Regions from separate parts of the Paenibacillus sp. MAH-35 genome, predicted to be linked through region 2. Evidence: riboswitches for the same ligand, from Rfam matches in the RefSeq annotation. Region 2 holds a riboswitch; each other region holds the start of a gene.
What was found. Region 2 has a riboswitch for cyclic di-GMP ahead of AC3Y2E_RS01880 (HD-GYP domain-containing protein). Riboswitches for the same ligand answer to the same signal wherever they lie in the genome.
Positions count from the first base shown of each region.

Region 1: another riboswitch for cyclic di-GMP. It lies ahead of ggt (gamma-glutamyltransferase); the one in region 2 lies ahead of AC3Y2E_RS01880 (HD-GYP domain-containing protein).
Region 3: another riboswitch for cyclic di-GMP. It lies ahead of AC3Y2E_RS04915 (HD-GYP domain-containing protein); the one in region 2 lies ahead of AC3Y2E_RS01880 (HD-GYP domain-containing protein).

Region 1 is NZ_JBYUPU010000007.1:204,899-212,995, forward strand. Features, by position in the region: gene AC3Y2E_RS10310 (methyl-accepting chemotaxis protein) at 1-129, opposite strand, end outside; gene ggt (gamma-glutamyltransferase) at 253-1,872, opposite strand; cyclic di-GMP riboswitch class I at 2,129-2,224, opposite strand; gene AC3Y2E_RS10320 (HAD-IIB family hydrolase) at 2,677-3,438, opposite strand; gene pdxR (MocR-like pyridoxine biosynthesis transcription factor PdxR) at 3,581-4,972, opposite strand; gene AC3Y2E_RS10330 (hypothetical protein) at 5,318-7,129, shown strand; gene AC3Y2E_RS10335 (hypothetical protein) at 7,214-8,097, shown strand, end outside.
Region 2 is NZ_JBYUPU010000002.1:5,652-13,748, reverse strand. Features, by position in the region: gene AC3Y2E_RS01890 (AAA family ATPase) at 1-1,380, shown strand, start outside; gene AC3Y2E_RS01885 (DoxX family membrane protein) at 1,469-2,017, opposite strand; cyclic di-GMP riboswitch class I at 2,673-2,758, shown strand; gene AC3Y2E_RS01880 (HD-GYP domain-containing protein) at 2,904-4,001, shown strand; gene AC3Y2E_RS01875 (glycosyltransferase family 2 protein) at 4,111-4,929, shown strand; gene AC3Y2E_RS01870 (HAD family hydrolase) at 5,033-7,534, opposite strand; gene AC3Y2E_RS01865 (ATP-binding protein) at 7,651-8,097, opposite strand, start outside.
Region 3 is NZ_JBYUPU010000003.1:341,386-349,482, reverse strand. Features, by position in the region: gene hisS (histidine--tRNA ligase) at 1-168, shown strand, start outside; gene aspS (aspartate--tRNA ligase) at 199-1,980, shown strand; gene AC3Y2E_RS04920 (tRNA threonylcarbamoyladenosine dehydratase) at 2,158-2,910, shown strand; cyclic di-GMP riboswitch class I at 3,352-3,494, shown strand; gene AC3Y2E_RS04915 (HD-GYP domain-containing protein) at 3,603-4,244, shown strand; gene AC3Y2E_RS04910 (serine hydrolase) at 4,520-5,671, shown strand; gene AC3Y2E_RS04905 (response regulator transcription factor) at 5,822-6,556, shown strand; gene AC3Y2E_RS04900 (sensor histidine kinase) at 6,553-8,097, shown strand, end outside.

The DNA.
Region 1 (8,097 bases), on a different contig from region 2:
GCCGATCAGCGGAACGAGTGCGACTAACAGAAAAAAGATGATCAGTTTGTTTTGAAGCTTGCCGGTAATCCGCTTGCCGATCGTAACAATTCCTTTTCGGTTGTTGTCCGGTTGTTCGTTCGATAACACTTCATTTAACCCCTATCCTAAGTTGATTAATTGGGATCGAGCCGATGTCCAGTCACAAGAAGGCTCCTTATGCTCAGATCCGGCTGCCTGTCTGCCGAAACCTAAGCGATAAGGAGCGACCAATTAGTAACCGAGTGCGGCCCCTTCCCCACGTGGGTCTGCTCCGCCAAATTTCACATTCGTATCCGGATGAATCAGAATTGCGCCGGATTGTCCCATAATGTCCGTGTAAGCTTCAAGCTCAACGATCGAGTGGCCTCTCCGAATCAGCTCGTCCTGCACTTCTTTCGGAATTCTTCCTTCGACCTTCACGTCGTTCGACTGGGCGCCGACCGTCCGGCCGTACAGCCATCTAGGCGCCTCGATCGCTTGCTGCACCGTAAATCCGTAATCGATAATCCGGGTCACGAGCGAGGTTTGCGTTTGCGGCTGTCCCTCTCCCCCTTGCGTACCGTACACCAGATAAGGCTTGCCGTGCTTGAAAAGCATCGCCGGGTTCAGCGTATGGAACGTCCGTTTGTTCGGCTCCAGACGGTTGATATGATCCGGGTCCAGGGAGAAGAAGCTGCCGCGGTTTTGCAGCAATACGCCCGTACCGTCGGCTACGACGCCCGAGCCGTAGTCAAAGTAGTGGCTCTGAATCATCGATACAGCGTTTCCGTCTTTGTCCACGATCCCCAGCCAGACCGTATCGCCCTTCGGATCGAGCGGCTTCAAGTTATTCGATACTTGCGTCATGTCGATCCGGGAAGCAAGCTCGATTCCACGTTCTTTCGACAAAATCTCATCCACCGGAATATCGGCGAATTCCGGGTCCGTCAACCACTTGTCCCGATCGGCAAAGGCGTGCTTCGTCGCTTCGACAATCAAGTGATAGTAATCGGCACTGCCTTCTTCCACGTCGTTTTTCAGATCGAAGTTGTTCAAAATGTTCAGGATCGACAAGGATGCCATGCCCTGCGTGTTCGGCGGGAAATTGTAAGCCGTATAGCCGCGGTAGTTCGCCGAGATCGGGTCTACCCAGTTCGCCTTGTGGTCGGCATAATCTTTTTTCGTCATTACGCCGCCGTGCTTCTGAATGTCCGCGACAATTTTCTCGGCCACTTCGCCTTTATAGAACCCGTCGGCTCCTTTTTTGGCAATCTGCTCGAGCGTATGGGCCAAATCTTTCTGAACGAACAAATCTCCGGCTTTGTACACGTCGCCGTTCGGCTTCAAAAAGGTGTTGCGGAACGTCTCGAACCGCTGCAGATTTTTGATCTCCGGCTGCGTCGTATCGGTATCGATAATCGTCCAGAGCTCCTGGTTCGGTGTAACCGGGAAGCCTTTGCCTGCATACTGGATTGCCGGCTCCAGCAGTCGATCCCACGGCAAGCTGTTTTTCATCGACGTTTTGGCGTATTTGTATGCTTCTTCCCAGCCCGATACGGCGCCGGGCACGGTGTTGGCCGACAAGTAGCCGCGGCTTGGGATTTGGCTGTAGCCGAGGTTTTTGTAGAAATCGATCGTGACATTTTCCCCGGAGCGGCCGCTCGCGTTTAATGCTTTCAGCTCTTTCGTTTCCGCATTGTAAACCATCCAGAACGCGTCTCCGCCGATGCTGACGTAGTGCGGATATACGACCGACAAAACAGCCGCCGCCGCGATCGCCGCATCAACCGCATTACCGCCGTCCTGGAGCACTTTGAGCGCCGCTGCGGAAGCCAGATAATGCTGGGTAGTTACCATGCCGTTCGTCCCCATCGTGGTCGGACGGCCTGTCGATTGCGCCGCCGCGGCGATGCTGCTGAAACATAAGGTGAATATGAGCGTAATAAGAGCTATTTTTTTTCGAAAGCCTTTCGTCATATACTCTACCCTCCATTGGTATATTGCTTAGTGGATAATGGCCGTAAATGTCGAGCCTTATGCCGGGTTTATCGCATCTCCCCCTTTCTGCGCACACAAAAAAAGGCGACAAAGTAATTGTCACCTCCATAGACTCCACTGGCCGTTGGTGACAGGCAACTGGCTGGCATGCCTTCCGTGCGGGACGGAAGGGGTAGCCCCTGTAGCTTTGCGGCCTGCCCTTTCGGACAGTGTGCCTTTTTCTGTTATGAAACATCCATATACTGAGTCTTACGTACTATAATAACTTATATAATAATTATTTCAAGTGTTTTTAAACATTTCCATGGCAGAAAACGCCATTCATCGTCATTTTTCGATGAAGTTTTTGATGTTTCTTATGGTGAAATTTGTCGTTTTCCCACTATATAGGATACTCCGTTGTTACATTTGAATCATTTCAGTTAATCTCTGGAATTCGTTTGGCACTATATTCCTTATTTGTAGCATGATCGTCTCCTGCATACAAGTTAAATATTGTAAAACGACTTGGAAGATTTGTAAACGTTCCCCGCGCGAGCCCGGGCAGACCTGTTTGCGAAAAAAGCATAACTCCCAATTTCCCGCCTCCCTGGCCATACGGAAATGCGACTTTTGGCATGAAAAAACCTGTCCCTTCCATAAGGAGACAGGTTGAAGCCAGACGTTTTGATCCGAAAGTCATGCATATCGTTCGCCCAGCTCGCGAAGCTTACGGATGATGCTGCATTCCGTATGCTCGTCTGCCGGGATTCGTTCCTTCGCGATTCGCAGTAAAGGCTCGTAATCCCCGATCGCCACCGAATGATGGGCCTTCTCGAACAGCGGCAGATCGTTCATGTCGTTTCCGAAGCAGACGAACGGACCGCCGGGAATACCCGACAACTCCAGAGCCGACATTTTGTTTACGCCCTTGTAGGTCAGATCGAGTATTCCTTCTGTCGAATGGTGGTGGATCGTTACGTCCATCCGCTCCAATCTCCGGGATAACTCGCCGAAATCGGAGCCGGACAGCACTACGATTTTCATATACGATTCGATCTGGTCCAATTCGATGCGGGCCGCGAGCTTGTCCGGGTCTACAAAGCGGAGGAAGGGATGCGAATCCGCCATGCGGCAGGCGTAATTCCATCTGTCGTCGATTAGATATTCGGCATCGAACTCTTGTAAAAGATGCAGCAGTTCCTTCGCAAGTCCGGCAGGGATCGGAACCGAGGCTTGAAGCTCGCCCCCGAAATAAGTCATCGCCCCGTTGGCTCCGATCAGAAGCCGGTTTCTCAACCGTTCATCCAAGACGGGAAGCATATCCCGGCAAGGACGGGCGGAAGCAAAACCGACAACATGGCCGGCTTGCTCCAGCTCGACCAGCAAGTCTGCAATTCCGCTTGAGATCTTCTGCCCTTTAAAGCAAATCGTACCGTCCAAGTCAAAAATAAAGTTCATGTCCTCAGCCACCTTATGAAAGAATCTATGCTCCATAGTAAACAGAACCATCGGCCGGCGGAAGGGACAGAATGAACATATTGAATAGGACAAGCGTGAGCAATGGGTGATGAAAAATAAGAAAAGAGAAAAAAGCGCCCCCTCACCGGATATCGGCTTCAAGCCACGCTTCAGCAAGCAGCCGGATGCCGGTGCGGATGTCCGGGCCGCTTAACGCCCCATAGCCCAGCAGCAGCGTCGGATACGCTTCTGTCCGCCGTGTCCAGTACCGTGACGTACCGTACACTTGCACTCCTTTGGCGAGAGCCCGTTCGATCAGCTCGGATTCGCTGCGCCCGCTCTTGACCGTGAAAAAAGCATGCAGTCCGGCGTCTTTGGATTCCGCCTCCGCCGAACTGCCGAAATACAAAGAGACCGCATCGAAAAACGTCCTCCGCTTCGCCTCGTACGTCTTCCGCATTTTCTGAAGATGCTTGTACCAGTATCCTTCGCCGACATACGAGGCGAATGTCAATTGGTCCAGTCTGGCAACCGGCTGGTCATATTCGGGAACTTTCGCGTAAAAGGCAGAGAGCATCTCATACGGCAGGATCAGATAGCTGATATTCGCCGCCGGCAGCAGCGTCTTGGAAATTCTGCCGACGTAGATCACTTTGTCCGGAGCCAGACTTTGGATGGAGGGCAGAAACCGGTCTTCATACTTATACTCCCATTCGTAATCGTCTTCGATCAGATACCCGTTACGACTCACCCAATGAACGAGCTGCTGCCGCTTCGCCTCGGACATCGCCATCTTGTTAACGAATTGCTGAGACGGGCTTACGTACATCACATTGGCGCGGCTCGCTTCCAGTTGCTCCATCAAGAGTCCGTCCGAATCGAGCGGGATCGGGCTCACCTGAAATCCGTAATTAATAAACGTATTCCGTGCGCCGTCATAACCGGGATTTTCGACTCCGATACGGTACAGGTGCGGCTGCAGCAGCTGGCATAGGAGGGAAACGAGCTGTTGCGGCGTAGAGCCGATCAGAATCTGCTCCGGATGGGCGCGGACTCCCCTCGCCTCGTACAGCAGCCTCGATAATTCGTTCCGAAGCGTTAATTCTCCCGCCGGATCACCTTCGACCCTGTATTCCGACTGGTTGGCCGCCACCACGGTGTTGCGCAGTTTATTCCACTGCTTGAAAGGAAAAGAATCCAGCTCCATATTCCCGTAGCGAAAATCGTACATCAGGCGGCGGGAGTTGTCCTCGATGGATAGCGAAGCTTGCCCGTGTGCCGGGGTTTCGTTTCGATCCGCCACCTGAAACCCTTTCTTGGGGATGTTCGTGACATAACCTTCCGAAGCAAGCAGCTGATAGGCGGCTTCCGCCGTATTTTTGCTCACCTTCATCGACGACGCACACGTCCGGATCGAGGGCAGGAACGATCCGGGCTGGAGCTGTCCCGCGATAATTTGATTTTTGAAATAGCTGTAGATTTGGTAAAACAAAGGCTTGCGCCGGTCCGAAAGGCGGATGGAAAATTCCCGCACAGAGTTCCCTCGTTTCTTTACGTCAATAAGTGAAAGTTTCAAACTTAGTGTATCAGTTATCGGTCTGCCGTCAAAACGATTCGTTTTTATTGCGGTTTCCATTCAATAATGAATAATCCCGCGTAACCGCAGCAGTGCAACGTGATGCGGAACATCATCCGCATTCGAGCGAATCCGCCATATTTCTACCAGGCCGTACAGCTACTAGGAGAAGAAGCTTATTTTTAAGCGCCTGATCGTTTTGGGTCTTGTACTGGACAAAGGTTATGGTAGCATCTTCCTTGTCTCACCTGTGTTATCTTTTCTTTCATTCGTCTTTCATACTGACAAGGAGGATGAGCCTTCATGCCGGGATCTATCGTTCACATGATCGTACAGCAGCGATTGGGCAGAGCTATGCGCAAAACGAACCGCGACTATGCCGAGCTGCTTAGCGATTCCTGCAGTCCTTATGCCGCTTTCGGCAGCATCGGACCGGATTTTTTATTTTTTTCCCTAAAGGAGTACGACACTCCGCTCGACGATCTTGTCAATTTTATGTTTTCCGTGTACGACGCCATGGAACCTCTGCGCGACTTCTACGAACATACGATCCAGCCCGTCGAAGATGCGATCGACGACGCGACGGCCGCGCTGGACGAAGCTTTATTTCAAGGCTTGTTCAGTCAGATTAAGGATACGGCCGCACTTGCATCGAACACGCTTCTCACTGCAGCGGGCAAAGTTGTGACCAGCCACGTCGATCTGTTTTATCCGTTTTATCCGAAGATCCAGCAAGGCGCACCGGAAAAAGAGTGGTATTGGTTCGATTTCCTGCATTACCGGAGAACCGGCCAATTTTGCTCGAATATGTGGAACCTCGCCCAAGGTGATAAAGATTTGATGAAGTATTGCCTCGGATATGCAAGCCATATCGGGACGGACGTCGTCGGACATCCTTTCGTCAATTCGATCGTAGGCGGTCCGTTCCGGACGCATTGGCACCGGCACAAGCTGGTCGAAAACTGGATCGACGCTTACGCCAGAAAGCATTATCCCGACAGCCGCGCGATTACCTCCTGCTTAAGACTCACCTCTAAAGATACCTACATCCCGGACGCCATCTCCGGAAGTTACTACTACCGGCTCTGCGAATTTCCGGACGGCAAGCTTCCGGAGAAGCTGCAACATTTGCTGGTCAAGGCGATGGACGTCACCTACTCCGATATCGAACACCCGATCTCCATGAACGGCGCCGATCTGGATACGACCTACCGGCTCTGGATGAAATGGTACGAACGATCGACAACGATCGGCGACGCCAAGAAGCCCGTACCGGTCCCTCCTCCGGGCAGCGCCACCGCAGCGCTTATCAACGACTACACCAGCGGATTTCCGTCCCCTCCCAGCAGCGGGCCGAGCGGCGGCGGATTCAGCGTCGGCTCGATTCTCGAAGCGCTTTTCGCTTTTGCGAAGTGGCTGGCCGATGTGGTGGAGTATACCATCGACTGGATCATTACCCATGCGAAAGATATTTTGACACTCCCCTATCTAGAAGCGACCGGCCTGATCAAGTGGCTGTTGTACCAGATCCAGAAAGGAATCTGGGAAATCTACGACAACGTCCGGTTCAGTCTCGTGCTGGGCGGTTATCTGTTCCCCGAGCCGCGGGATCTGGACAAGATGCCCTGGGGCAAAGCGCTGCTCAACACAGCCTACGCCCATACGACCGGCGGCGCTTATGCGAACTTCTACCAATACCCGCGCAAGCAGGAAAGTCACGGGATGTTCGGAACGACCGAGCATCATCTGATCTACCCGACTACCGCCCGGGAACGCGAACACGCCGAACCTGCGCCGAAGCCGTTCCATGGACAATATCCCGAAGCTTTCATCAGCGGCAGCTGGCCGTTCCAGCCGCTGGCGGAGCATCTCCATGAATGTGACGATCCGTACGGAGAAGGGATGCAGTTTACTCACCACGTCGATTCGCTGACGTGGGATACGGCACAGTTCGGCAGCGCCATCGATTTCTGCGCCCGGCTGATCGGCGAACGGATGGAGAAGCTGCCGGATTACAACCTGGACGGCGACCGGGGGTACGGCTGGAAAACGTGGGTGGCCAAAAATGATCTCGAAACGTCCAATCCGGTCGAAACCCCGTATCTTCGTCCTTAAATCTTCGTGCGGACATTGCCGCTTGTTACGAAGCAGAACATGAACAGATCCCGCCTCTGGGCGAAAATGGAGGTTCATCCGTCTATGCCAAACGATCGTTTTCCAGATCATAATGACAATCCCGACCGGGATAAAGGCCGATTTGACGGTATCACTTATTTATTGATACGCACCCACCCCTATGACGACGGTTCGGAGCCGCTCGCTTCCGGATTGCCGTTCTGGGTCAGTCCGGACATCACCATCGTGAAGTCGGACGGGACCGAAGGAAGCGAAGCCGTCGCGGGCAAGATGAATCAGATGAAAGTCGTGGTCACGAACGGCGGCGGCATCGATGCGGTGGACGCTTACGTCGAAGCTTTCGTCGCAGACCCGTCGACCGCCTTTACCCCGGCTACGGCGACGCCGATCGGCTCCGGCTACTTAACGGTGAGCGGGTACAGTCAAGCAGCGATCAGCTTCCCCTGGAGTCCGGCGCCCGCTGACAGCGGCCACCGCTGCCTGCTCGCCCGGGTCAGTCTTACGATTCCACCGGACCGCTTCGCGAACGCAGCGATTTTCGACGTACCGGGCGACCGTCATGTCGCCCAAAAAAACATTAGCGTCGTCGATTCGGCGGTCCATGGCATGAAGCCGTTTTCGTTCTCCTTCGCGCTGGTGAACCCTGCTCCAGATGCAGCCGCCTTTCAGGTTAAAGCCGCGCAAATCCGGCCCGCTGACGACAAACAGCTGCATATGCTGAGACAATCCGTTGGCTGCGGATTTGCCCAGTTTTCCGACAAACCGCTCCGGGCGGTCCGCCTCGATCTCGGGGAGGAGCTGCCGGTCCGCGACCGGTCGGATGCGATTCGGATGGATCTTACGATCCGTTCCGGGCGTCTGGACCGATTCGAGCGGATTGAGGGGATCGAACGGATCGATCGTCCGTTGATTGGCCTCTTGGACAATCCGATCGTTCCGGGCCGTAC
Region 2 (8,097 bases):
GGCTGGGACGCCGGGGCGAAGGAGGCGTCCGAGCACGGCATCGAGCCGGCAGCCCTGGCAGAGCAATATGCACGGCTGGAAGCCGAGGGCAAAAAGCTTCGTGCGGAGACGGACAAGCTGAAGCAGCTTGCCGCTTCGCTGCCGGCGCTGCGGCAGGAAGAAGCCCTGCTGGACCGGAAGCTGGATGAGCAGCAAAAGGGCAAGGACGATCTTCAGCAGCGCCAGCAGCAGCTTGCGGTGGAGAGCGGCTCGAAGCAGTCGCTGCTCGCGAAAGAGCTGGAGCGCATTCCGGAGGAGCTGCGGTCGCCGGATCTGCTGGAGCGGCGGATGAAAGCGCAAAGCGCGTTCGTCGCCAAGCTCGAAGCAGCCTGGAAGGAAGCGCAGCAGCGGCTGCAAGCGGCGCAGACGAAGCTCGCCGCCGAGAAGGCGGGCGAAGTCCAGATGGCCGCGCAGCTGGAAGAAGCGGAGAGCAACCTGCGGCAGGCCGGGGAGCGGTTCCGGCTGGAGCTGGCGGAGAGCGGCTTCGCTTCGCCGGCCGAATATGTGGAGGCGAGGCTGGCGGAGGCGGAGCGCCTGGCGCTGCGCGAACGGATCGAGGCATTCCGCCAATCGGTCGCGGCGCTGGCGGATCAGATCGCCGAGCTGGAGCGGGAGCTTGCCGGGCGCGAACCGGCCGACACCGGCGCGATGAGCGCAGCGCTGGCGGAGCAGAAGCGCGAGCTGGAGCAGGTGCTGGCCGAGATTCAGACGGCCGAGCGGTACCGCCAGGAGGCCGAGCGGCTGAGACGGTCGATCGAGGCGGCGCAAGGCAAAGCCCGCGAGCTCGAAGAGCGTCTCGAGCAGGTGATGGACCTGTACCAGATGATCAAAGGCGACAACCCGCTTAAGATATCGTTTGAGCGATACATACTGATCGAATATTTGGAGCAGATCTTGCAGGCGGCAAATGCCCGGCTATCGAACTTGTCCAACGGACAGTTTATGCTGCAGCGCAGCGACCGCTTGGAGAAGGGCGGCAAGCAAAGCGGCCTTGGACTCGACGTTTACGATGCTTATACGGGGCAAAACCGCGATGTCAAAACGTTGTCCGGCGGCGAGAAGTTTAACGCTTCCCTATGTCTGGCGCTGGGGATGACCGATGTCATCCAGTCTCATCAGGGCGGTGTCACGATCGAAATGATGTTTATCGACGAAGGCTTCGGCTCGCTGGACGAGGAATCGCTCGGCAAAGCGGTCGCCACACTGGTCGACCTGCAAAAGGCGGGCCGGACGATCGGCGTGATCTCTCACGTGCAGGAGCTGAAGGACGCGTTCCCCGCCGTACTCGAAGTGCGCAAGACGAGGGAAGGGTATAGCCGCACGGAGTTTGTGTTAAAATAACCGGCTCGCCGTTACCCGGGAAACCGGAACATCAAAGATCGCCCCCGCTGTGATGGCAGCGGGGGCGATTTTTGGCTTACCGTTCAGGTTACGCGTTCAGTGGTGTGTGAGTGCCGCCGAGCGTTCCGCCTTTCGTTTTTTTGTCTTTTTTGAAGTGAGCAGCGGCTTTGTGAAGTAGCGGCATCAGGTAGTAGTCGACTCCGTATTTGCCGGCGTTCGTTCCGCCGACCAGGACGATCGTACCGATCAGAACCATCCAAGGGTTGGTGCTTACCGTTCCGGCGAAGAGGAACATGAAGTTCATCATCAGTCCGAAGAAGGCGGCGGCTGTCGTCAGGGCCCCTACGATAAGGCCGAGTCCGACCAGGAACTCACCGAGCGGGATCAGGAAGTTGATCAGTTTCACGTTCGGCATCGCAAAGTTGTCAAGGAACGCGGTGAAGGTCGGGTACATCGCGCCGCCTGTCGCTTTATCGACTACCGGCTTGGCAATGGCGTTTTTCAGGAACCCTCCGGCGTCGAACCCTCCGGTCAATTTCCCCCAGCCGGCTGTCATCCAATCCCAGCCAAGGTACAACCGGATGATAAGCAGCATGGCAGCGGCGTAACGATTTTCTCTCCAAAATTTGAACAACATGGTAATCAGCTCCTCATGGGATTATAATGTGAACTTTTTCACAATCTAGGGTGTAAAAAAGGTTTTGGATCGATGTTGATGTTGAATGAATTGCTGTTATACTCTTGCACCGTTGGCGTGAACCTTTCTAGTTCCGAGAAGATTCACTTATCGGTCGGTTTTCGCTGTCGGCTGGATCGGGATCGAAGCATGGCCGGTTTCAAGTGCCGCATGACGCATCTTCCTTTCTTGTGCGCTCTTCTCGCCGGTGATAGGCTTGCTGTTTGCTTTGTGGGTATCACCTGCTTGTTTTTTCGCTTTCTTTGGTTTTCCTTTCCACGTCTTTAATGTACCACATGTTTTGCGAATAACATGTGATTTAAATCACAAGGGTAAACCTTTTTTGAAAATAATTTTGAACTCCGCTTCAGCGAGGCTTTGGGATACGAAACGGGCCCGGCGGCTTAAAAAACTGGGGAAAATAAAAGATGTCGGAGGTGAGTCTTGCATAGGTTTAATTATTTGGGCCCCCTTACCCGATCGCTTCCCCATCCGCTTCACTGGCGGAAACTAATCGCATAATGGCCTATTGGTCCTATTGAACAGAGGCTTTATAACCAAAAACAGCCAAAGAAAGGATAGATTTTCTTGGCCGAATGGATTATGATGGGGAATATAGTCGAAAAGGCAAACTTATCGAAAGGTAGGGACGCAAAGCTGCAGGCCTTCCGGTTGTAAACCGATGGCGGCTGGGCTGCCGAAGCATAGGGAAATTTTATAATTCACGTTATAAAACCGGTCCTGGCTTCTTTGAAGTTGGGATTCTTTTATGCGTCTGTCATTTGGCGACTGTAGCTTCCGCAATGTAAGCGATTTCTTCACTATTTTCGAGGAGGAGTATCCGGATATGCGGTACGACCGATATGAAGACTTGATCGGAAAAAAACTGCTACATAATGTGATAAGCGCCAAGGGAATGATGCTCATTCCTGTGGATACGCTTCTTACCGAAGGACATATCGAGAAGCTGCAAAACTTCCAAATCGATTTGTTTGATATTCGCGCCGTACCCGTCGAGCCGAAGGAAGATTCCAGACTGGTATGGAAGGAAGATCAGCCTGCTGCGGAGTTGGCCAAGCAAGCTGCCGAGGTCAGGCCAGCGGCGGACAATACGGTCGAGTTTGTAAAACGGGCGGATGCCAAAATGCAGGAAATTGAGAAATGCGTTTTGCATACCGGAACTATTCCTGTTTCCGAAATGGAGTCCAACTTACTGCCGGCGATTATGGGAGCGACGCAAAACCGAAACATCTACAAGCTGTTCGCCGAGCTGAAGGCGGAGGGCGATTTTCGCTTCAAGCATAGTATCGGCACTGCGTTTATCGCCGCGATGCTGGGACGCTGGCTGCAGCTGGAAGAGAAGGAAGTGTCGACTCTGGCGATGGCCGCCAGCCTGTGCGACATCGGTACGGTCAAGCTTCCCAGCGCTCTGCTGAACAAAACGACGGAACTGGCGCCGCACGAATTCGAGATTATGAAACAGCATACCGTCATCGGATACGAGCTGCTCAAAGAGTCGGAACTCGATCCCCGCGTGGCGCTTGTCGCCTTGCAGCATCATGAGCGTGAGGACGGCAGCGGTTACCCGTCCAAGCTCAAAAGCGCGGATATCCACCTGTTCAGCAAAATCGTCGCTTTAGCGGACGTATACTTAACGATGACGACCGATCGCCCGGGGTGCCCTGCACTTCCTTTTTATGAGGTTATTCAGAAGCTGCATGCGGATATATTACAGAACCGGTTCGATTCGAAGATCGGCATGACGTTCCTGAATCGGCTGATGTCCGCCCAGGTCGGAAGCGAGATCATTTTAACCGATGAACGGCGGGGGAAGATCGTGCTGATCAACGCCAATTATCCGACCAGTCCGCTCGTATCGCTGGATACCGAATTTATCGATCTGAGCAAAACAAGCGCGCTGAAAATTAAAGAAATCGTAGGCTAGCCGGGACTCTGCCTATCTAGAACCGTTCGTTCCGTCCCGTCTCCGGTCTGGCTATGGTATAATAGCAGCATTCTGCTCGGAAGATAAGAAAAGGAACGGGGGATCTGCGATGCTGCCACTTGTATCCGTATTAACGCCGACTTATAACCGGCTTGGCGAGCTAGGGGAACTGCTGGAGGCGGTCAGCCGCCAAACCTATAAACGGCTGCAGGTAGTCGTCGTGAACGACAACGGCGTCCCGGTCGAGCCGGTTTGCAGCTTGTATCCGGAGCTGGACATTCGGATCGTAAACCTGGAGACGAACCGGAAGCATGTGCGGGCACGCAATATCGGGCTCCAATACGCGGATGGGGAGTATATCATGCCTTGCGATGACGACGACCTTCTTGTCCCTTCCCATATCGAGACGATGATGAAGCATATAGTGGGCGCCGATATGGTGTTCTCCGATGCCGAGATCGTCAATTTGGTATGGCAGGACGGTGCGCGGGTTCCTGCGCATCGTATGGAATTTGCGTACGAACACGATTTGGCCGCTATGCGTTTGTTCTCCACCTTCGTCCCGTCAGGCAGTCTGTACCGCAAAATAGTGCATGAGTCTGTCGGTTCGTTCGACGAGCAAGTGTATCATTACTGGGACTGGGATTTTTTCCTGCGCGTCTCCGAGAAGCATCGTGTCAAGCGGGTGCCGATCGCCGGCGTGTTGTACGCTTTCTCGCAGGATGGCGGCAACTTGTCCGGTCAGCTTGAGGATATGAAGCCCTACTTAAACCAACTGTCGGCCAAACACGGACTGGGCGAGCTGCCAACGAAAAACTTTTTCCTGCTCCTTGAGGAACCGGAGGTTCAAAGCCGGCGTACCGGTACGACCGTCTTGTGGGACGGTAAGCCGTTCCGCTCGAGATACGCGGCTATCGGCAAAAGATAGAGAATATAGGCGGGATCGAAAGTTAAGGCGGAGATCAAGCTGTTCCTGAAAAGGTGACGGCTGTCTCCGCTTTTTTGCGCACAATCGGGTCAATCAACGAAAGCTAGACAAACGGTTCGATCACTTGTGGCCTGACAGCCGGATTAAGCCGAGAATAACCGTCTGTCAGCATCCGCCTGCAGCTTTGTACACGGACCAGCGTTCCGATTACGTAGGTATACCCGGTGTGATCCGTACGAATCGTTTCTTCCCAAGCCGGAGGCAGCGTATCGATTGTGGTGCCATCCGCTCTCGTCTGTACGGCCGGTTCGGAATCAAGAACCCGTTCTATCCGGATTCCTTGAAGCAGCGCCTCGTGAAGCAGTCGTTCGGCGAACTCGCCTTTGCCCAGCAGCATCACGCTCTGAATCCCTTCCCGTCGCAGCTTGTTCATCGTGTTAAATGCGATAACGGCGCTGCCATAGGCGTCCCGCAACCGCAAAAACGATACGTACAGCCGGTACGGCTCGCTCCGCGTTACGAGGCCTTGAGGCCAAAATACGTTGGTCGTATCCGGTCCGAAGCTGCTCAGATCGATCAGGTAATCCCCGCCTCGCGTCTCCCATTCGACCGATAGCGGCTCGCATAGCCGGATCGTCTGCACCCCGCCGAAGTTATCCTGATGGACCAGATCGCCAAGTCTGGACGCTTCCTCCGGTGTCGGCATATCCAGCACGCGGTGCAGCGGCAGGCTCCACTCGAGCGGATTGCCGGCAGCGGCTGTCAAGCCGGGCTTTGCTTGTTGCCAGACGCTGTACCAGCTCTGGAACGCCATCACGCCCGCTTGGCAAGCGCGCTTATATTCCAGCTGTTCGGCAGGAATGTTCAGCTTGGCCGTCACGGGGACGATCGAGCCGTCATCGTTTCTCTCGTAACGGACGGTCGAGCCGAAATCCCCCATCATCAGCTCTTCGATCAGTCCCGGACTGCGCGCGAACCGCCGGGCGATACCGCCTTCCGTGTCGGGGCCGATCCAGCAGCGTATATCTGTCCCGCGAAATAATTGCAGCGCGGCGCGCTCCGTGCCCACGGCGAGCAGATGGATGGAATCGCCTTTTCGGCGTTCAAGCGTATAAGCCGCATCGATGGCGGCCTGAATCGTCCCGTTAAAGCCGAGATCGACGGTAATTAACCGGTCCGGGCTGCCGCATTGCTGCCGGATATGCTCCAGCAGCCGTTCCCGCTGCGTACGGATGGACCGGAGCGCAAGCTGTCTGGCGTAAGGCTGCAGCAGCAGACGCCGGAGAGTGTCATGCCAAGAACGATCGTTAGTTTCTCCGGACCGTACGGAGTGCAGTTCCTCCACCGGCGTGGACAGCAAGTCCGCGAGTACGGGAAATTCGGCGGTCAGCGAAGCCGCTTCGACTCCGAGCATATGGAATACTTCACCAACCGTTATATGGCCGAGCCCCAGTACTTGATCAAGCTCCCGGTCGGTAAAATCGTTCATGGAAGCGAGCAGCGTAGCTTGTCTCGAGACATACAGCGGCTGGACGCTTATGGACAGTCCCCGTCTGCGTACCGCCCTCTCCAGCGCCGGCCCCAGCAGGTGCGCTTCTCTCATAAGCGGATGGATCTCCCGCCGTCCCGCTGCGACGCACTGGTCGATCACCCAGTCGCAGAAGCCTTGAACGAACGGCCCGAGTATCTCTGCGCCGAAGCGGTAAAAAAACGAACGAGCACCAGCCTCCAACGAATCAAGCGCGGGCTCTTCCACGCTGTTTCTATCTTCTTCGGTATGAAAAACCGATGCGGGCATTGTCGCCCCAGCCAGCTTCCGGACCGCGGCGATCGCCGGAAGGACGGGGCCGTGCCGCACCGACTCCCAATGGAACGGGCTTTCGATCGTCTCCGGAATAAGCGTGTAGTGAATGGCGGCGATTCCCCGTCTGGCCGCACCTTGAACGTCGGCAGCCTCGTTATCTCCGATATGAACGATCTCTGTGCGGTTTATGTCCGGGAACACGCTCATCAGCGAATCGTACAGACGGCCCGAACGTTTCCCGAATCCTTCCTCGGAAGAGACGAGTACGGCATCCAGCAGCGAGACGTCCATACCGTTAGCGGTCAGGAAGGACGCGATCTGTTTGCCTGATAAATACATATCGCTTAATAGGGCGACGCCGATGCCGCTGTCCTTGCAGAAACGGATCAGCGAAGCGGCATACGGATTGACGAAGATCAGCTCGCGTTCCGTTTCGAGCTCAAGCTGCAGGAGCCGGGTCCGGTCGCCGAGCTGTACGGGCATATGATCGTAGATCCGTTCCAGCGTCGTTTCTCCGAACCCGGAGACGTCCTGTTCGCGGGCGAGCTTTTCGGCGGACATCCGAAGTGCGCGAAACTGTGCGGCGGTTGTCGGCCGGGTGAACAGTCCGAGTTGCGCCGCCTTCAGAGCGGTACGATCGAATACGTCCGCCGGCCTGGAGCAGCATCGAAACAGCAGCGTATCGAAAACATCGAAGCTGATTAGACGCAAACCGCCGATTAGAGGCTCCAGGCGGCGTAAAACGATATCCCTTTTCCACAAATGCTGCTCGGGAATGTCCCCGAGTTCGGCCGATCCCATGGCCTGTTTCCTCCCCCGGTTGAAGCTTCTTTATCATTAAGTCTAGACTTGCGGGGGACCGGAAGCAAGCCGTATTTTGCCGGGTTAAAGCCGTCCGCCTAATCCCTCCTATTCGTTCAAAGTTTGGATAATTGTGTTTTCGCTTTATTGATAATAACCGTCGTCTCCGCCTCCAGATCGTATAAGCTCCGCTTATGATCGGATATTTGGCGCAGCCGGGTCAGCAAGGCGGATAGCGCTTCCGACGAAGCTTTGGCGTCCTGCTGCTTCACATGCGGTGTGAACGTCTTCCAGTCGGCGGCGACCTGTTTGTTTAGACGGGTGACAGCTTCGCGGTGCGTCCGCATTTTGACATCGACGGGTTCGAGAGCTGCCAGCGTCTCCCGTATTTTTTTCTGCTTGGCGGATGTTTGTCCTTTGGCGGCGGTTAACTGAGCTTCTTTGTTCCGGATATCCTGCTTGGCGAGCTGAACGGCGGCTTTCATGCCGTTTGCCTGAATTTGCAGGATAGCCGCCCACTCTTTGCTGTGCAGCTTCTTGGCCGTCGTGATTTGCTGATTGAT
Region 3 (8,097 bases), on a different contig from region 2:
AAGGCGCAGATGAAGTCGGCCGACCGGTATGCGGCCCGGTTTGTCGCCATCCTCGGCGACGACGAGCTGGCCAAGGGCACGATCATGCTGAAGGAGATGGCGACCGGTGAGCAAGCGGAAGTGCCGATTGCCAGCCTCGCCGATACTTTGAAGCAGAAGCTTTCGTAAATTAACCGAACTTTGGAGGATGAGATTCCTATGTTGTTGAAAACCCATCATTGCGGAAATCTAAGTGCAGCGAATATTGGAGATACGGTAGTGCTGAACGGCTGGGTAGCGGTCCGCCGCGACCTCGGCGGCGTATTGTTCATCGACTTGCGCGACCGCAGCGGTATCGTGCAAGTGGTGTTTAACCCGACCTTCTCGGGAGACGCTCTGGCGATCGCTGATAAAGCGCGCACCGAATATGTGCTGGCCGTAAAAGGCAAAGTCGTACAACGCGACGAAGCGACCGTGAACCCGAACCTGGCGACAGGGGACATCGAAGTTCAGGTTCATGAAATCGAGATTTTAAATGCAGCCAAAACGCCTCCGTTCTTTATTGAGGACGGTGTGGAGATCGACGAGCAGCTCCGTCTGAAATACCGTTACCTGGACCTTCGGCGTCCGGAAATGCAAAAGACGCTGATGCTGCGCTCCAAAGCGGCTAAAGTATTCCGCGATTTCCTGGACGAGAACGGCTTTCTCGAAGTGGAGACGCCGATCCTGACGAAAAGCACGCCGGAAGGCGCCCGCGACTATCTCGTGCCAAGCCGCGTTCATCCGGGCGAATTTTTCGCGCTGCCGCAATCTCCGCAAATTTACAAGCAGCTGCTCATGGTTAGCGGGCTGGAGCGTTATTACCAGATCGCACGCTGCTTCCGCGACGAGGATCTTCGTGCGGACCGCCAGCCGGAGTTCACCCAGGTGGACATCGAGACTTCGTTCCTGTCCCGCGACCAGCTGCTCGACATGATGGAGGAACTGGCCGTTCGCGTATTCAAAGAAACGATCGGCGTGGACATCCAGCGCCCGTTCCAACGGCTGACCTATGCCGACGCGATGGGCAAATACGGCTCCGACAAGCCGGACCTGCGCTTCGGCCTCGAACTGGTGGACGTGTCCGATCTGGTAGCCAACTCGGGCGTTCAAGTATTCGCGAACGTAACGAAAAAGGGCGGTCAAGTCAAAGCGCTGAACGCCAAAGGCTGCGGAACGTGGAGCCGGAAAGAAATCGACGACCTGCTGCCGTTTGCCGCTCGTTACGGGGCCAAGGGTCTGGCGTGGATTCAAGTGAAAGACGGCGAATGGAAAGGGCCGATCGTCAAGTTTTTCAGCGAGGAAGAAATCGCGGCGCTTAAAGAACGTCTGGGCGCCGAAGAAGGCGACCTGCTGCTGTTCTCGGCCGATACGAAAAAAGTCGTCGCCGACGTGCTCGGCAACCTGCGTCTGAAAATCGGCCGCGATCTCGGCCTGATCGACGACAGCGTATTTAAATTCGCGTGGGTCGTCGACTTCCCGCTGCTTGGCTACGACGAAGAGGCGAAGCGTTATGTGGCGGAGCACCATCCGTTCACGCGCCCCGTTGAAGAGGATCTGGCGTATTTCGATACCGATCCGGGTCAAATCCGCGCTCAAGCGTACGACCTCGTGCTGAACGGCTACGAAGTGGGCGGCGGCTCGATGCGTATTTTCAAACGCGACGTGCAGGAGAAAATGTTCCAGGCGCTCGGCTTCTCCCGTGAGGAAGCCCACGAGAAATTCGGCTTCCTGCTGGACGCGTTCGAATACGGCACGCCTCCGCACGGCGGCATCGCGTTTGGCTTCGACCGTCTGATCATGCTGCTGGCGGGCCGCACGAATCTGCGCGAAACGATCGCTTTCCCGAAAACGGCGAGCGCAACCGACCTGCTGATGAACGCGCCGTCCGAAGTCGATTCGAAGCAGCTTGAAGACTTGTCGATCAAGCTCGCCGTAAAGGAAGTAGCTGCCAAAGCTTAATAACTGCTGCGATATTAGCGCTCTCCTGGGGTGAATCGTTTTCCATAACCGGGAAGATAACCCTGTCACGTAGCAGGCTCGTTATTTCACAACAGTCGATAATAGCATACGACGGGCCCGCTTCCGGAGCATTTCCTCCGGCGGCGGAGCGCCCGGATCTAGCGAAGGGGATTGAATATGCTGCATCAATTTTCGCGAACGGAACTGGCGATCGGCCCCGAAGGACTGGACGTGTTGAAGGGCAGTACGGTTGCCGTGCTCGGCATCGGCGGAGTCGGCTCGATTGCGGCGGAAGCGCTTGTTCGTACCGGCGTCGGACGCGTGATCATGGTGGACAAGGATGTCGTCGATATTACGAATATTAACCGCCAGATTCATGCGCTGACGACTACCGTCGGGCAACCGAAGGCCGAGCTGATGCGCGACCGGGTCAAGCTGATCAATCCGGATTGCGATGCGATCGCGCTGCGGATGTTTTACACCGAGGAGACGTACGAGAAGTTTTTCGACTATCCGCTCGACTACGTGCTGGACGCCTCCGATACGGTGACATACAAGATCCATCTCATCAAAGAATGCCTGAAACGCAAAATACCGATCATCTCCAGCATGGGGGCGGCGAACAAGATGGACCCCACGCAGTTCCGCGTGGCGGACATCTCGCAGACGTCGGTTGACCCGCTCGCCCGCGTCATCCGCCAGAAGCTGCGCAAGGACGGGATCAAAAAAGGCGTCAAGGTCGTCTTCTCGACCGAGGAGCCGATTAAGCCGCGCGGTGACGTTACGCAGCGGATCGTGCCGGAGAACGCTCCGGATATCCGCAAAGCGCAGCAGCCGCCGGCCAGCAACTCGTTTGTACCGCCTGTAGCCGGCCTGATCATGGTCAGTGTCGTCGTACGCGACCTGCTCGAGAGAGCCGGGAAAGCCTGACGCCTAACCGGACCGCATATGGGGCGGACACGAAACGGGGCTGTCTGCACATTCACTTTTGAGAATATTGTGCGCCGTTCGAACCGATGTGCCTCGGGATAAAGGACTTCAGCCTCCACGTGACCGTGGAAGTTGAGGTCCTTTCGTTTGAAAACGGGGACGTTTTCCTGTGATCTGTGATGCAACACTATTGGAATAGCCTTATTTGATTTGGTTGTGATTCGTTTGGATGGTGACCCTTTATTCGACAAAAGGCGAGCCTGATCGTTGCGAAAAACGCACTTAATTCGTGATTATACATTACAAATCGAGAGCATGTGAGGAATATCGACATTTTTTTTGATTTTGCATGACAAAAATATACAAATCGGTTACAATCAAACTAATTGCACATATTCAATAAAAACAATAGGATGATGGAACTAAATACTTGTTCATAATCGAATCCAAAGGCACACTTATCGAAAGATAAGGCCGCAAAACCATTGGGGCTACCATGTAATTTGTCCCATATTCGCGCCGAGAACCGCCGGTTGCGAATATGGGATGCAACCGTATTACGTCATGCCAGCCAGGTCGCCGAACTATGAGACGGGACCCCTCTAACCTGAGGGTTTTTTTGTTGATCGGAACCCCGCGATTATCAGGCCGACACACGATTTCAGCTTATTGCCGATGAAGGGGGAGAAGTAATGCTGTACGCGATCAACCGTCTTTTGCAGCGATTGTCGGATAAAGACAGGGAGACGTTCGAACATGTAGGCCGGGTCGGGGCGCTCGCCCAGTGCTGGGTCACGCATTATCCGTTGGCCGGACCGGAGGACCGGCAAGTTTTTATTGTGGGATGCTGTGTGCATGATGTAGGGAAAATTAAAATCGAAACAGCCATTTTGCAAAAAACGTGCAAGCTTGACCAGGGCGAATGGGACCGGATGCGGACGCATCCCGAATCGGGCAGCGAACTGCTGATGCAGGAAGGGATGAAAGATGCCCGGCTGCTGGATATCGTCAAGTATCATCATGAGCGGTGGGACGGGTCCGGTTATCCGACGGGGCTCGGCAGCAGCCGGATTCCCCGGTTGGCCCGCATGTGCTCGATCGTGGACGCGTTCGACGCCATGACCTCGGACAGGCCTTACAAAAAAGGAAAAACGGTCGAACAGGCCAAGGTAGAACTTCTCGAGCAAAGCGGCATCCAGTTCGATGAAGAGCTGGTGCGGCAATTTCTGAGCTTGCCGGATCATCTGTTGCGCAATCCTCCGGCGGTGAGGCTGGATGAAGTGGCGGAACAGGGAGATTTGTTTTACGAGTTGACCTCGCACCGCAAAAACTGAATACAAGCAGCTCCGTTCTGCGCACAATCCGAAGCCCGAACCTGCCCGCCTCCTGTCTAGGAAGCGGAGCGCGTTCGGGTTTCGCCGCGAAATTCAATGAATTAAGGTGCCGTTAAGGTACGGTTTGAAGTCAGGTAAGCTTCGTCCGGTACAATACGACTAGTACAAAGTCGGAGGCGCGGCTGGAGAACGGCTGGATGGCCGCCGAACCCGTTGATGGCAGACACGTAAGTTTGACTTGTATCAGGTAATCAATGACCGGGAGGAGACTTATCTTGAAACTTTGGATGTGGATCGGAATTGGCGTCGGGACGTTGCTTGCAGGTGCGGTTATTTGGATCGGGGGGACGGCGTATTGGGCGAAAAAAGCGAATGCCGACTATGTATGGAAATTCGTAACGAACAATCCGGAGAAGGCGGCCATTACGCTTCGGAGGGACGGTCAAACGATTGCGCAGTCGAATTCGGACCGGGTCATGCCGCTGGCGAGCGCCGTGAAAACGATGATTGCGATCGAGTATGCGAAGCAGGCCGCGGCCGGCACGATTCATCCGGAAGAGCGGGTGCCGCTGTCTGTGCTGGACCGTTACTATTTGCCGAATCTGGACGGAGGGGCTCATCCGGCCTGGCTGGCGTATATCGAGGAAAGCTCGAAGGCCGAAGGCGACGCCGTGACGCTGGAAGAGGTGGCGAAAGGCATGATCCGGTACAGCTCAAACGCCAATACCGACTATTTGCAGGATAAGCTTGGTCTGGAGCGGATTCACGGGACTATCGCCGAGCTCGGACTCCGGCATCACGAGCCGTTGTTCCCGCTTAACGGGGCGCTGCTTATCCCGTACGAACTGATGAAGGGGTATTCCGGGCTCGACGGGAATGAGGCGAAGGCGAAAGCCAAGGAGGAGCTGTTCGCCATGCCTGCCGATGTGTTCCGGGCGATGGCCGTCCAGACAAGCGGCAAGCTGAAGGCGGATGCGGACGGTTCCTACAAGCGGGAGGCGAACCTGCGGAGCTGGTACGATCCGGAGTTCGACCGGTTCTATTCCGACCGTCTGACCGGATCGACCACACAGGAGTATGCCTCGGTTATGGCTAAGCTGAACGGCCGCGACCATTTCACTGCGGAGGTGCACCGGTACCTGGACCCGGTGATGGAGGGGCTGATGGAAAACCCGGCGAACCGGGAGCTGTTCCGGCATGCCGGCCGCAAGGGCGGGTCGACGGCGTACGTGCTGACGGATGCGATCTATGCGACCGCGAAGGACGGCACCCGGACCGAGCTGGCTTTATTTTTCAACGGTCTGAACGCCGTCGAGATGATGAAGTTGTCGGCCAGTCTGAACGCCTTCGAGCTGAAGCTGCTGACAGAGCCGTTATACGCGGAAACGGTCGGCCGCAAGATCGGGAGCGGGGAAGCCCGGCCGTAATTTCTGAACCTGATTGCAATCCGCAATCCGCAAACTGCAACCCGGCCGATTCAGCCGCGGTTAAGGCTCCGTTAAGGTTCCGGTAAGCGAATGCGCCAGCCGGTTATGATACAATGCAGAGGTAAAGTCGGCAAGAGGAGTGAACTACCGATGGAGTTGCTGGAGGCTAACCTGCTGCTGGTCGACGATGAACCGGCTATTTTGCGGATGATGAAAACCGTGCTGGAGAAGGAAGGCTTTAAGTGGATCGAGACGGCCGCTTCGGGTGAAGAAGCGATCGCCGCCTGCGAAGCGGCGGTGTTCGATCTGGTCGTGCTGGACGTGATGCTGCCCGGGCGCAGCGGGTTCGATATATGCCCTTTTATCCGCCGCACGACCGACGCGCCGGTGCTTTTTCTGACGGCGAGAACGACGGACCTGGACAAACTGACCGGATTTGCCGTAGGCGGCGACGATTATATTACGAAACCGTTTAATCCGCTCGAAGTGGTGGCCCGGATCAAGGCGCAACTGAAGCGGTATTTGAAACCAGGGACGGCTCAGGCTGCCCGGACGGCGGCGGAGCGGAACGTGTACGATTACGGCCGATTCCAGCTGGATGCGGATGCAGGCGAACTGCGAGTGTGCGGCGAACCGGTCGTTTGCCCGGCGCAAGTGTTTCAGCTGCTGCTGTTTCTGTGCCGTCATCCGAACCGGATCTTCACGAAGTCTCAGCTGTACGAGCACGTATGGGGCGACGAATGTCTCGGTGACGACAATACGGTGATGGTGCATATACACCGGATTCGCGAGCGCATCGAGCGTAATCCGTCGGAGCCCGAGCTGCTGCTGACGGTGCGGGGACTCGGCTACAAGCTGGTGCGGCGGGAGGAAGGCGGCCTGTGAGCGGCGGCAGGAAGGAGACGAGGGCGGGAACGCTGCCGGTGGTCAGGAACAGCAGGCAAGTGCGCTCGAAGCTGATTTGGCATTTTGTGCTGAGGCTTGTTGCGGCGGGCATGATCGCGATCCTGCTGTTGTTCGGAGTATGGCTCGCGGTGGCGGACCGGATGATGAAGGAGGATCTGAAAGGGAATTTTGCGGAAGCCGGATTGCCGCTTCTCGTGGATTCGGTACAGCTTCGCGATGGACGGGAGGAGTACGATCCGAAGCTGCTCGACGCGGTCCGCCGAAGCGGAGGATGGCTCCAGACGCTGGACGAGCGGGGGACGGTTACCTCTTCCTTTTATACGCCGGACGATGTGCCTTCGCATTACGATCCCGGAGAACTGACCGACTACTGGATGAAAAACAAGCCGTTCCGCTATTCGCTGTATGTATGGATCGAGAAAAAAGAGGGGCGGACGTACACGCTTCTGTACGGGGTGAAGCGAACCGGGGAACGCCTTCTGGAGCGGCTCCACACGGAAGCGGTCTATGAGGAAGGCCGGTTAAAACTGGCCGAGCCGCTGCTGCAGGAGCTTGTGCGCAACCGGGCGTCGGTGCAGCTCGTGAACGGGGAAGGCGGCGAGCTCGCTTCGCTGAACAAAAGAGAGGGCATTCCGGACCGGTATACGGTCGAGGAGCTGGTCTTGCGCAGCGGTTACCCGAACCGGTATGGCCTGGAGACGGCTTCCCGCTACGACGAAGCGAGCGGGCGGACCTGGATCGTAACGGTGCCGCTCGGGCTGCCGGGCGACGGGGATTCGGGGCAATCTCCCGCAGGAGATCAGACTCCGCATACGACGATTTTGCTGGGCGGGGTATTCGTGTTCGTGACGGCGGTGCTGGTCTTATTGCTTGCCTTGTCGATCTGGTACGGCCGCAGATTCGGAACGCCGATGCTGCACATGATGGACTGGCTGCACACGCTGAGCCAAGGCGTATACCGGGAGCCGGAGGGGCGGTCGGGCATCCCCCGCAGCAGGAAGAAAAACGGCAAACTGAGACGAAAATACAGGCTGTACGAGGATGTGCTCCGGTCGCTCGACCGGCTGACCCACACTCTCAAAGATAATGAAACCGTAAAGCGCAAGCTCGAGCAGACCCGCGAGGAATGGATCGCCGGGGTGTCCCACGACTTGAAGACGCCTTTATCCTCGATCGTCGGTTATGCCCATATGCTGGAGACGGACGCGTACGAGTGGACGAACGAAGAAGTGCGCGAGTTCGCCTCTACGATGAAGGACAAAGCCGCGTATATGGACCGGCTGATCAACGACCTCAGCTTGACGTACCGGCTGAAAAACGGGGCGCTCCCTATTGAGCGGGAACTGTGCGACGTCTCGGAGCTCGTCCGGCGCTCGGTGTTGTCGTTTGTGGACGATCCCCGGTTTGCCGGAACGCCGGTAACGTTCTCCGGACCGGACGAACCGGTTCTGTACCATGTCGATCCGAAATGGTTCCGGCGCATCGTCGATAATGTGCTGGCGAATGCGCTTCTCCACAAT